One region of the Streptomyces sp. NPDC002156 genome, then DNA from elsewhere that is predicted to be linked to it. Evidence: riboswitches for the same ligand, from Rfam matches in the RefSeq annotation. Region 1 holds a riboswitch; the other holds the start of a gene.
What was found. Region 1 has a riboswitch for cobalamin ahead of metE (5-methyltetrahydropteroyltriglutamate--homocysteine S-methyltransferase). Riboswitches for the same ligand answer to the same signal wherever they lie in the genome.

Region 1 (7,062 bases):
TGGCGACGTCCGTACCGCTGCCCATCGCGATCCCGAGGTCGGCGCCGGCCAGCGCGGCGGCGTCGTTCACGCCGTCCCCGACGACCGCGACCCGGTAGCCCTGTTCCTGGAGGTCCAGGACGAGTTCGGCCTTGCCCTCGGGTGTGAGGCGGGTGTGCACCTCGTCGATGCCCAGGGCGGACGCGACGGCACGGGCGGGCGCCTCGCGGTCGCCGGTGGCGAGCACGGGGTGCACACCGAGGCGCCGCAACCGTTCGACGGCACGGTAGCTGCCGGGTCGTACGACGTCACCGATCTCGATCAGCGCCTCGGACGTACCGTCCACCCGGACCAGCACGGGGGTGTGGGCGGCGGCTTCGGCCACGGCCAGAGCATCGGCGAGCGCGGCGGGCAACTCGTCGTCCGGCGCGAGGACTTCGACCAGCCGGTCCTCGACCCGGCCGCGGACACCCCGCCCCGGCAGGGCACCGAAGTCACTCACCTCCGGCAGCCATTGCTCACCCGACTCCCGCCGGGAGTACGCGGTGACAGCCCGGCCCAGCGGGTGTTCCGAGCCCGACTCGACGGCCCCCGCCAGGCGCAGCAACTCGTCGCGTCCGAGCCCGTCCGGTACGGCGGTGACCCGGGCGACGGTCATGTGTCCCGAGGTCAGCGTGCCGGTCTTGTCGAGGACGACGGCGTCGATGTGCTGAAGCCCCTCCAGCGCCTGCGGACCGGTGACGAGGACACCCAGCTGAGCGCCCCGGCCGGTCGCGGCCATCAGCGCGGTCGGGGTCGCGAGGCCCAGCGCGCACGGGCAGGCCACGACCAGGACGGCCACGCACGCGGTGATCGCCGCCTGCGGATCGGCCCCGGCGCCCAGCCAGAACCCGAGCACGGTCGCGGCCAGCGCCAGCACGACGGGCACGAAGACACCGGCCACCGTGTCGGCCAGCCGCTGGGCACGCGCCTTGCCGGCCTGAGCCTCTGTCACCAGCCGGGTGATGCGGGCGAGTTGGGTGTCGGCGCCGACGGCCGTTGCGCGTACGAGCAGCAGCCCGCCCGCGTTGACGGCACCGCCGACCACGGCCGAGCCGGGCCCGACCTCGACCGGTTCGCTCTCCCCCGTGACCAGGGACAGGTCCACGGCCGAACTTCCCTCGGCCACCTCGCCGTCGGTGGCGACCCGCTCCCCCGGCCGCACGACGAAGACCTGACTGACCGTCAACTCCTCGATGGGGACGAGCCGTTCGGAGCCGCCGTCCTCCCGGACCGACACCTCCTTGGCGGCGAGCCTGGCCAGCGACCGCAGTGCCGCCCCGGTCCCGTGCCGGGCCCGCGCCTCCAGGAAGCGGCCCGCGAGCACGAACAGCGGTACGCCGACAGCCGCTTCGAGGTAGATGTGGGCGACGCCGTCGGAGGCGGACGGCAGGAGCGTGAACGGCATCCGCATGCCGGGGGCGCCGGCACCACCGAGGAAGAGCGCGTACGCCGACCAGGCGAAGGACGCCACGACGCCCAGCGAGACCAGGGTGTCCATGGTCGCGGCGGAGTGCCGCAGTCCCCGTACCGCCCGCTCGTGGAAGGGCCAGGCGCCCCACACGGCGACGGGCGCGGCCAGTACGAAGCACAGCCACTGCCAGTTGCTGAACTGGAGCGCGGGCACCATCGACAGGACCAGCACGGGCACCGCGAGCAGGGCCGTCACGGCCAGCCGGTCCCGTTCGCGCGTCGTCTCCTCTGGCTCACCGTCGTCCGTGGCCTGCCGTTTCCTGGGCGGTTCGGGGAGGGCGGCCGTGTAGCCGGCCTTCTCCACGGTCGCGACGAGTTCGTCGGGGCTGACGTCCGCAGGGTGGCTCACCCGGGCCCGCCCGGTGGCGAGATTCACGGTGGCCGTGACGCCGTCCAGCCTGCCGAGCTTCTTCTCGACGCGGGTGACGCAGGCCGCGCAGGTCATGCCGCCGACGGTCAGATCGGTGGTCACCAGGACGGTCGTGGGTTCGGCACCCATCAGTTGCCTCCTCCGCTCATGTCCATGTCGCCCATGTCGTCCAGGTCGTCGATCTCGCCGGTACCGCCGCCGCCCGTGCCTGTGCCGGTGTCATGCATGCCGGGCGCGACGGGTCCGGAGGCGGTCCCGGCGGCGTAGGACACCGTGAAGATCAGGGCCAGCAGCAGGAGGAAGCCGCAGAGTGCGGGCGGGGGCGCCGCTCTCCGCAGGACCGCACCCGCACTGGATAAGGAGGATTGCCGGGACTCGTCCATCAACCGCGTCTCCAAGTCACGTCGTACGACGTCGCTCGGATCGCGCCGTACCGGTTGAGTAGTCGGACCGGATGTGGGCCGGGTTCCGGGGCAGCCGTATGGTGCACGTCACATATGCCGGACGTGATCCACCGCGCCCGGGTGCTGCCCCTTAGGCTGGTCCGTGCAGCTGGTTCGCCCCGTCCGCCAGGCGGGATGCGTCGTAAGAGGGAACCCGGTGGGAATCCGGGACTGCCCCGCAGCGGTGAGCGAGAACGACCGCCGTCATACGCACTGGATCCGGTGAACAGGGTCTGGGAAGCGACGGCCAGTAGGTGTCCTCCGGTCGGAGGGCGTGCTCGCGAGTCCGAAGACCTGCCCGTTGCCCGCGTACGAAGCACTCGTGCGCGGACATCCCGGTGACCTCGTGGGCGGGTCGGCGTACATATCCGGTGGGACGGCCGTCGTGCGTCCGCCCGGTGTGTCGTTCCCTTCGCGCCCTCGTCCCGTCCCGGGATCCCAGGGAGATATCTCGCGAAGGAGATTTCCGTGACAGCGAAGTCCGCAGCCGCGGCAGCACGGTCCACCGTGTACGGCTACCCCCGTCAGGGCCCGAACCGGGAACTGAAGAAGGCCATCGAGGGCTACTGGAAGGGCCGTTCCGGCGCCGACGCCCTCCGCACCACCGCGACCGAGCTGCGCGCCACCAACTGGCGCCGGCTCGCCGACGCCGGCATCGACGAGGTCCCGACCGGCGACTTCTCGTACTACGACCACGTCCTCGACACGACCGTGATGGTCGGCGCGATCCCGGAACGCCACCGCGCGGCCGTCGAGGCCGACGCGCTGGACGGCTACTTCGCGATGGCGCGGGGCACGCAGGACGTGGCGCCGCTGGAGATGACCAAGTGGTTCGACACCAACTACCACTATCTCGTCCCGGAGTTGGGCCCGGGCACGGTCTTCACGACCGACTCGGCCAAGCAGGTCACCGAGCTGGGCGAGGCCCTGGCGCTGGGCCTCGCCGCCCGCCCCGTCCTCGTGGGTCCCGTCACCTATCTGCTGCTGGCCAAGCCCGCGCCCGGTGTCGCCGCCGGCTTCGACCCGCTGACGCTCCTGGACCGGCTGCTGCCGGTGTACGCCGAGGTCCTCGCCGATCTGCGGGCGGCGGGCGCCGAGTGGGTGCAACTCGATGAGCCGGCTCTGGTCCAGGACCGCACTCCGGCCGAGCTGAACGCCGCCGCCCGCGCCTACCGTGACCTCTGTGGGCTCACCGACCGGCCGAAGCTGCTGGTCGCGTCCTACTTCGACCGGCTCGGCGACGCCCTGCCCGTCCTGGCCAAGGCGCCCGTCGACGGACTCGCGCTGGACTTCACCGACGCCGCGGCCGCCAACCTCGACACCCTCGCGGCCGTGGGCGGGCTACCCGGCAAGCGTCTGATCGCCGGGGTCGTCAACGGCCGCAACATCTGGGTCAACGACCTGGAGAAGTCGCTGTCGACGCTGGGCACCCTGCTCGGCCTGGCCGACCGGGTCGACGTGTCGGCGTCCTGCTCCCTCCTCCACGTGCCGCTCGACACGGCCCTGGAGCAGGACATCGATCCGCAGATCCTGCGCTGGCTGGCCTTCGCGCGGCAGAAGACCGCCGAGATCGTCGCCCTCGCCAAGGGCCTCTCCCAGGGCACCGACGCGATCACCGGCGAACTGGCCGCCAACCGCGCTGACTTGGCCGCCCGGGCCACCTCGCCGATCACCCGCGACCCCGCCGTACGGGCCCGTACGGCCGCCGTCACGGACGCCCACGCCCGCCGCTCACAGCCCTACGGCGAGCGTGCCAGGACCCAACGCGCGCACCTGCGCCTGCCGTTGCTGCCGACCACCACCATCGGCTCCTTCCCGCAGACCGGCGAACTGCGCACCGCCCGCGCCGACTTGAGGACGGGCCGGATCGACCAGGCGGCGTACGAGGATCGCATCAGGACGGAGATCGGCGAGGTGATCGCCTTCCAGGAGAAGACCGGCATCGACGTCCTCGTCCACGGCGAACCCGAACGCAACGACATGGTCCAGTACTTCGCCGAGCAACTGACGGGGTACCTCGCGACGCGGCACGGCTGGGTGCAGTCCTACGGCACCCGCTATGTCCGCCCGCCGATCCTGGCCGGCGACATCTCCCGCCCCGAACCGATGACGGTGCGCTGGACGACGTACGCCCAGTCCCTCACCTCACGCCCGGTCAAGGGCATGCTCACCGGGCCGGTCACCATGCTGGCCTGGTCCTTCGTCCGCGACGACCAGCCTCTCGGCGACACCGCCCGCCAGGTCGCCCTCGCCCTGCGTGACGAGGTCAACGACCTTGAGGCAGCCGGGACTTCGGTCATCCAGGTGGATGAGCCCGCCCTGCGCGAGACGCTGCCGCTGCGGGCCGCCGACCATTCCGCCTACCTGGTCTGGGCCACGGAGGCGTTCCGGCTGAGCACCGGCGGTGTCCGGCCGGGCACCCAGATCCACACGCACATGTGCTACGCCGAGTTCGGCGACATCGTCCAGGCGATCGACGACCTGGACGCCGACGTCATCAGCTTGGAAGCCGCCCGCTCCCACATGCAGGTCGCCCGCGAACTCGCCGCCCACGGCTACCCGCGCGAGGCCGGACCCGGCGTCTACGACATCCACTCCCCGCGCGTCCCGAGCACCGAGGAGGCCGCCGACCTGCTCCGCACCGGCCTCAAGGCGATCCCAGCCGAGCGCCTCTGGGTCAACCCCGACTGCGGCCTGAAGACCCGCGGCTGGCCCGAGACCCGCGCGTCGCTGGAACACCTGGTCGCGGCAGCCCGCACGGTCCGTGAGGAACTCTCCGCGCCCTGACGGCAGGCGCCCTAGGCCGGGGAAGGGCTGCGGGCGGGGGAGCATCTCTGTTCCTCCTCCCCTGTGGTCCTCCCCCGGCACCGGCATCGCGGAAGACGGGCCCATCGAGTTCATGCCGCCGCGCAGTGCGGCGGCCGAGGCCAGGCTCTGGACGGCGATCCGGCGCCTGGAGGCCCTGTCGCCCACGTTCGTCGTGATCCGCTTCCGACCGCGTGGCTGCCAGCGGCCCGTCGTAGCGTCCCGGCAGTCACAGCCCGTCCTGCGGAGCGGAAGGTGGTGCCGGGCGCCGGCTCGGCTCGGGTCCGGCGGCACCGGCCGTGGGGGTCTGCCAGGCCTGGAGCAGACGACACAGGCGACGAGCCGGTGTCTCGCTGGGGACGAAGAGTACTGCCGCCACCAACGCGAGTCCGCCTACGGCGAGTGCTCCGGCCGCCCATGCGGTCAGCCCTCCCTGCACCATGGCCGTCACGAACGCGGCCACTGTCCCGAGGACGGCACCCAGTCGCGCCGCCCCGCTCGTCATCGCGGTTCCTGACGTAAGGGGCGGCGCAGCATCATCGACAGTCGGGGCGTGCCCAGCAGGACGCGGAGCGTGAAGCGGGTGCGGGCGTGGCGGGTGGCGTGGGTGGCCAGGTCTGCGCTCCATTCCTCCTGCCAGCGTGCGCGTTGCCCTGCGGGCAGCAGCAGAGCGCATGCGGTCAGGAGCCGTCCCGTGACGGCATAGGACGACGGTGCCGGTCGCAGGACCGCCGAGGCGAGGTCCCGCAGTTCACGGCCGACCGTCTCCAGGCCCGCCGCGGAGGCCACGGGCACGAACACCTCAAGGGTTTCACGGGCCTTGAGAAGCTGCCTGGCCCTGGCCAGGAATGTGATGGTGCGCATGTTGTGAAGCCGGTCGGCGAGTCGGACGGCCAGCACGGCCATCGCCGGTGACGGGTCGGCGGCATCGGACGCGGGCATCGTGGCCTTGCCGTCCTGCCAGTACCAGGAGACCTCGGCGGCTCCGACCGCCGCGATCAAGTCGGCGACTTCTGGGCCGAATTGGTCGGCGATCCGTTGCGGAGGACAGGCCGTGTCGTCCAGCACGTCGTGAAGGAGCGCCGCGCACACCACGTGCGGGGGCAGCCGGAGATCGGCGACGATGGCGGCGACGGCGAGACAGTGGGTGACGTAGGCGTCTCCGCTGCGGCGCCGCTGGCCCTCGTGCCAGAAGGCAGCCTCGGCATAGGCGCGTTCCACCGGGGCGGTGTCGGACTCGGGGTGGTGTGCGCGGACAGCGGCGAGCAGGCCGTCGAGGGACGACGGTGCCGTGCCCGCCCGTACGACGCGGCGCGACCCTGACCGGCGGCGGGCCTTCATGACGGGCCTCCCTCGGTCGCCGGGCGGACGGCCGCCCAGCCGGGCAGGGGTTTCTTCCGGGACCGGTAGACGCGGGCCAGGGCGTCGCGGGCCTGCTCGGCGCCGTCCCGGGTGATCCGGTAGAAGCGGCGGCGTGGGCGCCCGGCCGTCTCATGGACAGCCGGGTCCTCCCAGACGCTGTCCACCCAGCCCACCTGCTCCAGCCGGGCGAGGATCGGATAGATCGTGCCCGACGGCAGTCCCGCCACCTCGCACAGCTCCAGGCCGTACCGCTGCTTGGCGGGATCCTCCAGCAAAGCCCGCAGGACCAGTTGGGTCTGCAGGGTCATACGCGGCGTACCCATACTCGTACTCTACATAGCCCATATACGGGCTGACTAGAGGTGGGGGCAGGCGTCCACTCGCTCCCGACAGTAATCGTTTACGTCATAAGCGGTCGCACGCCTCTTGATGTGTGTCACTGGTCTCACCTAGCTTGGCAGCAAACGATTACTACGATCGATTCCTCAATCGACCTGGACCTGACGACGACCGCACCCGGAGCCGCAGCATGTCCGACAGACGTCACCAGCCGTCGTACGCCCAACGCCCCTCCCGCCGTACCGTCCTCGG
Region 2 (7,062 bases), on a different contig from region 1:
GACCCCCTGCACGGGGTCGACACCACCGTGCCCGAGGGCGTCGACCGCGGCGAACTGGCCGCCCTCTGCCTGGTGTTGGCCGACGACGCCCTGGTCTCGGCCCAGCGACTCGGCGAGTGGGTGACCCGAGCCCCCGAACTGGAGGAGGAGGTGGCCCTGGCCAACATCGGCCTCGACCTCCTCGGCCAGGCGCGCCTGCTCTACTCCCGGGCCGGCCAGGTCGACGGCACAGGCCGCGGCGAGGACGCCTACGCCTACTTCCGGGACGCCGACGAGTTCCGCAACGTACGCCTGGCCGAGCTCCCGGGCGGGGACTTCGCGTTCTCGATCGTGCGACTGCTGGTGCTCTCCAGCTGGCGGCTCGCGCACTTCGAGCGGCTGGCGTCGCACCCCGACCCCGTGCTCGCGGCCATCGCCGCGAAGGGCGCGAAGGAGCTGGCCTACCACCGGCAGTACGCCGCCGAGTGGGCGGTGCGCCTGGGGGACGGCACGGACGAGTCGCATCGGCGGATCCGCCGGGCCCAGGAGCAGGTCGCCCCGTACCTGGGTGAGTTGTTCACGGCGTACGACGTACGGGACGAGGTCGTCGTCGTCCTGCGTCAGGTCACCGACGCCGCCGGACTGCCCATGCCGGTGTACCGGCCGCTGCCCGGATCGGGCCGCGGCGGCGAGCACACCGAGCATCTCGCCCCGCTCCTTGCCGAGTTGCAGAGCGTGGCCCGCGCCCACCCGGAGGCGACATGGTGAGCACCCTGCTCGATGCCCGGCGCGCTCGGCGGATCGCCGCCCAGGTGCCGGACCCCGAGTTGCCCATGCTCACCCTGGCCGACCTGGGCGTTCTGCGGGGCGTCGAACTGACCGAGGACGGCACGGTCGTCGCGAGCCTGACGCCGACCTACTCCGGCTGCCCGGCGATGGCCGAGATGCGCGCCGCCGTCGCCGCCCGGCTACGGGCAGCGGGGTACGCGCGCGTGGAGATCCGTACCGTCCTCGATCCGCCCTGGACCAGCGACTGGATCACCCCGGCGGGCCGCCGCAAGCTCACCGAGCACGGCATCGCCCCGCCCGGCGCCGCACCCCACGGCCCGGTCGCCCTCTCGCTGCTGCCCACCCGCCGCACAGTGCCCTGCCCCCGCTGCGGCTCGGCGGACACGGAGGAGACCTCCCGGTTCGCCGCCACGTCCTGCAAGGCCCTGTGGCGCTGCCGCGCCTGCCGCGAGCCGTTCGAGTACGTCAAGGAGATCTGATGGCCGCGACCGTCTCCCCGGTCACCGTCCCGGCGGCAACAGCCCGTCGCCGCCCGGTCTTTCACGCCCTGAAGGTCACCCACGTACGACGGCTGTGCGCGGACGCCGTCACCGTCGGCTTCGAGGTGCCGGACGGCCTGGCCGCCGAGTACGCCTTCGCGCCCGGGCAGTCGCTCACCCTGCGCCGGGAGTTCGAGGGGCACGAGGAGCGGCGGTCGTACTCGATCTGCTCGCCGGCCGGCGAGCAGCCGCGCATCGGCGTACGGGTGGTGCCCGGCGGCCTGTTCTCGTCCTGGCTGGTCGACGAGGTGCGCCCCGGTGACGTGCTCGACGTGATGACCCCGACCGGCGCCTTCACCCCCGACCTGACCGCACCCGGCCGCCATGTCCTGATCGCGGCGGGCTCCGGCATCACCCCGATGATGTCGATCGCCGAGTCGATCCTGGCCGCCGACGACCGCTCACAGGTCACCCTCCTGTACGGCAACCGGCGTACGGACACCGTGATGTTCGCCGACGAACTCGCGGACCTGAAGGACCTGTACCGTACGCGCTTCCAGCTGGGGCACGTACTGTCGCGCGAACCGCGCGAGGCCGAGCTGTTCTCCGGCCGCCTGGACGCCGAACGGCTCACCGCGCTGCTCTCCGGCCTTGTCGACGTGCCCGGCACCGACCACTGGTGGCTGTGCGGACCGCACGGCATGGTCCGCGACGCCCAGCAACTGCTGGCCGAGTTGGGCGTGCCCGCGGGCCGCGTCCACCAGGAGCTCTTCTACGCCGACGATCAGCCGCTCCACGAGGTCCAGCACACGGACGCTGCGGTGGAGGGTCCGGTGAGCCGGGTCACGATCACCCTCGACGGCCGCTCCACGACGACCGCGCTGTCCCGGGAGACGACCGTCCTGGACGGGGCCGCCCGCACCCGCCCCGACCTGCCGTTCGCCTGCAAGGGCGGCGTCTGCGGCACCTGCCGGGCCCTGGTCACCTCGGGCGAGGCGGACATGCGCCGCAACTATGCCCTGGAACCCGCCGAGGTCGCCGCGGGCTACGTCCTGACCTGCCAGTCGTTCCCCGTCTCGGAGACCCTGACCGTCGACTACGACACCTGACCCGGAAGGGCATGGCCGGGTTTGTCGGGGCCGGTTGCGGCAACCCGATCGAAGTGACCCCTACGACTACGCATACGTCTTCGCCTTCGCAAGAGGAACTCTTCCGGTTCCTGGAGGACCGGTTCGTCTGCGCCCAGGCATGCACCGAGTGCGCACGGGCGGCCGCACTGCGCGCGAGCTACGTCGACCCGGACGGATCCGCCGACGACGCCCTCGCACGCCGCAAGGGCATCCTGTGCGCTGAAGTGTGCGACGCGACCTGCCGCCTGCTCTCCGAACAGGCACCCCAGGACGAGGCCGCGCTCCGCGTCCAACTGGATTGGTGCCGCACGGTCTGCCTGGAGACCGCCCAGATCCTCGACGACCACCTCGGAGCCGAGGACGCGTCGAAGGCATGCCGCGAGTGCGCACAGGCGTGCGCGGACTTCATCCGGACGCTGGGGACGCCGGGGGCCGTGCGCGACGGTGGCGCCTGAGAGAGCCCTCGTCCGGCACTCCCGCTACTCCTCGTACTCCCCGTGCGGCGCCCCGAGCCGCCACCCCACCCGTACGTTCCAGCGCCCCGCCCGACCACTCAACTCCGTTGCCGTCAACGGCGGAACGTCGATCCGCCAGAACGCCGACCCGGGCGCCCCCAGCACCCGTACCGTCACCGCCCGTACGACCTCCGGCTCGACGACCGCGACGGAGCGGCCCGCGACCTGGGCCGCCGTGTCGTCCAGCCAGCGTGCGACCCGGTCGCACAGCGCGTGGACCGACTCGCCGCCGTGCGGGGCCGACTGGGGGTCCGTCAGCCACTGGGCCAGCGCCTCGGGTTCCTTCTCCGTCACCTCGGTGAGGGTCGCACCGCGCCAGCGTCCCGCGTCCAGGCCGGCCGGGCCGGGGACGGACACGGAGTCGAGGCCCAGTGCCCGAGCCGTCTCCCGGCAGCGCGCGGTGGGGGAGACCCAGACCCGGGAGACCGGCGGCAGCGTCCCCGCCGCCGCCCGGGCGAGCCGCAGGCCCGACTCGTCCAGGGAACAGTCGTCGTCGAACCGGGCCTCCCGCAGGGCCGCGCTGATCGCCGGTGAGATCAACATCACTCGGCTCGTCATCCAATCGCTCCCGCGCTGCTCATTCCCGCCCCAATGTCGTTGTCATGTACGGAATTTGAGGCAGCGTACGGCGCACCGGAGCGCCGTACGCCGTCCCATGCGCCCTTGGCCGGATCCCCGCTTCGCGGTACGTTCTCGTCGATATTGACGACAGTTCGACGGAAGCCGGTGGGAATCCGGCACGGTCGCGCCACTGTAAGCCCCGTACGCACCCTGCCCGGTGCGGTCCGGGGGCAAGTCAGACCCGTGGCTGTCGTCCTCCGCACCACCGATACGGGACGCGAGTTCCCCCAGGAGGTCCTGTCATGGCACAGTCCGCCGTTCAGCCGACCGCTGCCCCCACCGCCGTACCCGCGAAGCTGCCGATCGGGGCGATCGCCCCCTGGGCGGTCTTCTTCGGCGTACTGATGCTGGTACTGCTCTACTTCGTCGGCGCCGAACAGGGCGCCACCTCCCTGGTGTCCGGCGAGGGCGTGCACGAATGGGTGCACGACGCCCGTCACCTCCTCGGCTTCCCCTGCCACTGACGACGACAGGGAAACGTACGAGCCGATGAACTCCACCACTGTCAGAAACCTCCTGGTCCGCGGCATGCTCGCGGGCCTTGTCGCGGGCGCGCTCGCCTGGGTCGTCGCCTACCTCCTGGCCGAGCCGCTCGTCGACGACGCCATCGCCTTCGAGGAGGCGCATGCCGCGCACGAGCACGGCGGCGAGGAACTCGTCTCCCGCGCCCTGCAGTCCACCGCGGGCCTGGGCACCGGTGTCCTCGTCTACGGCGTCGCGTTCGGCGGGATCGCCGCCCTCGCGTACTGCTTCGCGCTCGGCCGGGTCGGCCGCTTCGGGCCGCGCGCGACCGCGCTGCTCCTCGCGGGGGCCGGGCTGCTCGCCGTGTACGTCGTGCCGTTCCTCAAGTACCCCGCCAACCCGCCCGCCGTCGGCGACGAGAACACCCTCAACCAGCGCACCGCGCTGTTCTTCCTGATGGTCGCGCTGAGCGTGCTGCTGGCCGTCGGCGCGGTGATCCTGGGCAAGCGGCTCGCGCCGAGCCTGGGCAACTGGAACGCGACCCTCGCCGCGGGCGCCTTCTTCGTCCTGGCCGTCGGACTCGCGTACGCGTTCCTCCCGTCGTTCACCAACGAGGTCCCGGAAGGCTTCTCCGCGAGCCTGCTGTGGCAGTACCGCGTGGCGACCCTCGCCATCCAGACGACCATGTGGACCGCGTTCGGCCTGGTCTTCGGCCTGCTGGCGGAACGGCTGCTGGTGCCGAGGGCGACGGCGGCCGTCGGCGCGAGCGGCGCTGAGTCGCAGGCAACTCCTGTGGCGCACTGAGCAGTTCGCGGCTCCAGCCGTGAGGGGGTCCCGGACGTCCGGGACCCCCTCAGGCATGTGTGCACCCACCCGTACGCGCACCGCCATTCCCAATTTCTGGAACACGTTCTACCGTGTGCGCCGACAGGTCCGGCCCAGGGGAGCCAGCAGGAGGCGCCGTGCATCTCGAATACACGCCCGAGCAGCAGCGACTGCGCACCGAACTCCGTGCCTACTTCGCCGAGTTGGTGCCGGACCGCGCCTACTCGCGGTTCGGCGACCCGGCCGCCCAGAAGCGCTTCTACCGCGACACCATCCGCCGCCTCGGCGCCGACCGCTGGCTCGGCGTCGGCTGGCCGCAGGAGTACGGGGGACGCGGGCTGACCCCGATGGAACAGTTCATCTTCTTCGACGAGGCCGCCCAGGCGGGCGTACCGCTGCCGCTCATGGCGCTCAACACCGTCGGACCGACGATCATGCGGTACGGCAGTGACGAGCAGAAGACGTACTTCCTGCCGAAGATCCTGGCCGGTGAGATCGACTTCGCGATCGGCTACAGCGAGCCGGAGGCGGGCACCGACCTGGCCGCCCTGAAGACGCGCGCGGTACGGGACGGCGACGAGTACGTCGTCAACGGCCAGAAGATCTGGACGACGAACGGCGACACGGCGGACTGGGTGTGGCTCGCCGTCCGTACGGACCCGGACGCCCCGCCGCACAAGGGCATCACCATGCTCCTGATGCCGACCACCGACCCCGGCTACTCCTGCACCCTCATCCGCACCCTCGCCTCGCACGACACCACCGCCAGCTACTACGAGAACGTCCGCGTCCCCGTCGCCCACCGCGTCGGCGAGGAGAACCAGGGCTGGCGGCTGATCACCAACCAGCTCAACCACGAACGCGTCACCCTCGCCGCACACGGCACCATGGCCATCCGCTCGCTGCACGACGTACAGCGCTGGGCGATGGAGACGAAACTCGCCGACGGCCGCCGAGTCATCGACCTGCCCTGGGTGCGCCGCCGCCTCGCCCAGACCCACACCAGGCTCGACGCGATGAAACTCCTCAACTGGCAGATGGTGAACGCCGTCCAGGAAGGCACCCTCACCCCGCAGGACGCCTCCGCGGTCAAGGTGTACGGCTCCGAGGCCCGCCGCGAGGCCTACGCCTGGCTCCTGGAGATCGTCGCCGCCCCGGGCGCGCTGAAGGAGGGCTCGGCCGGCGAGATCCTCCACGGCGAACTGGAACGCGGCTACCGCTCGGCGGTGATCTTCACCTTCGGGGGCGGCAACAACGAGATCCAGCGGGAGATCATCTCGTGGATCGGGCTGGGGATGCCCAGGGTGCGCCGCTGACGGCGGCGAGAAGAACCTGGTGGCGGTGCACTACAAGAGGACGTACGACGCGACCGACCGCGGCGCCGCGCTCATGGACATCTTCCGGTTCGATAAGGGCCGGATCGTCGAGCACTGGGACGTCATCCAGGACATCCCGGAGACGTCGATCAACGACAACACCATGTACTGAGCAGCCGTTGCCGGAGGCCGGTCACAGGCCGTACATGGTGCGGAAGAACTGGTCGATCTCGCGGCGGGTGGGTGCGGGGCGGGGCCAGGGCGCGGGCGACGGCGACGCGCTGGCGCTGCCCGCCCGACAGCTCGCTCCGGCGCTGCGCGGCATGGTCCGCGAGCCCCACGAGCGACAGCAGCAGTTCGACGCGCTCCCGCCGCTCGCGCGGGTCCGCCCTTCGCAAGCGCAGCGGCACGCCCACGTTCTCGGCGGCCGTGAGGATGGGAATGAGCCGGAACGACTGGAAGACGAAGCCGATGCGCTCCCGGCGCAGCGCGAGGAGGGCGTCCTCATCCTGGTCCCGCAGCTGCAGCCCGTCGACGGTGACGTGTCCGCTGTCCGGCTCGTCCAGACCACCGACGATGTTGAGCAGGGTGGTCTTGCCCGAGCCCGAGCGTCCCTTGAGAGCGACGAGTCCCCCCGGGGGACCTCGAAGGAAACGCCACGCAGAGCATGGACGGCGCTGGCACCTCGACCGTACGACTTGTGCACATCCGCCACCTGCAGCATGGCTGCGGTCACCGCCTGCCCATCGCGCCCCCGTATGCTCCGCCGATTCCGCAGCGCGCCGGTCTCTCACCCGTCACCACAACCGGCCAAGCCTCCTGAACAGCTCACGGACACGTTCTCAGGCGCTGTCGATCGTGTTGAGGAAGTCATGGAAGGCCCGGTGTGTGCGTGGGGCGTCGCCGGTCGCGTCCAGGTCCATGAGGAGGCCGCGGATGACGGCGA

Region 2: another riboswitch for cobalamin. It lies ahead of ACWCRB_RS19700 (CbtB domain-containing protein); the one in region 1 lies ahead of metE (5-methyltetrahydropteroyltriglutamate--homocysteine S-methyltransferase).

Annotation. Positions count from the first base shown of each region.
Region 1 covers NZ_JBSFDA010000004.1:24,543-31,604, reverse strand. The annotation lists gene ACWCRB_RS03220 (heavy metal translocating P-type ATPase) at 1-1,990, opposite strand, end outside; gene ACWCRB_RS03215 (hypothetical protein) at 1,990-2,244, opposite strand; cobalamin riboswitch at 2,398-2,620, shown strand; gene metE (5-methyltetrahydropteroyltriglutamate--homocysteine S-methyltransferase) at 2,773-5,091, shown strand; gene ACWCRB_RS03205 (hypothetical protein) at 5,339-5,614, opposite strand; gene ACWCRB_RS03200 (HD domain-containing protein) at 5,611-6,450, opposite strand; gene ACWCRB_RS03195 (PadR family transcriptional regulator) at 6,447-6,794, opposite strand; gene ACWCRB_RS03190 (Ig domain-containing protein) at 7,001-7,062, shown strand, end outside.
Region 2 covers NZ_JBSFDA010000044.1:11,731-18,792, reverse strand. The annotation lists gene paaC (1,2-phenylacetyl-CoA epoxidase subunit PaaC) at 1-747, shown strand, start outside; gene paaD (1,2-phenylacetyl-CoA epoxidase subunit PaaD) at 741-1,247, shown strand; gene paaE (1,2-phenylacetyl-CoA epoxidase subunit PaaE) at 1,247-2,356, shown strand; gene ACWCRB_RS19710 (ferredoxin) at 2,410-2,832, shown strand; gene ACWCRB_RS19705 (histidine phosphatase family protein) at 2,857-3,450, opposite strand; cobalamin riboswitch at 3,586-3,718, shown strand; gene ACWCRB_RS19700 (CbtB domain-containing protein) at 3,756-3,977, shown strand; gene ACWCRB_RS19695 (CbtA family protein) at 4,003-4,779, shown strand; gene ACWCRB_RS19690 (acyl-CoA dehydrogenase family protein) at 4,938-6,116, shown strand; gene ACWCRB_RS19685 (nuclear transport factor 2 family protein) at 6,142-6,288, shown strand; partial or broken gene ACWCRB_RS19680 (ABC transporter ATP-binding protein) at 6,371-6,840, opposite strand; gene ACWCRB_RS19675 (TetR/AcrR family transcriptional regulator) at 6,959-7,062, opposite strand, start outside.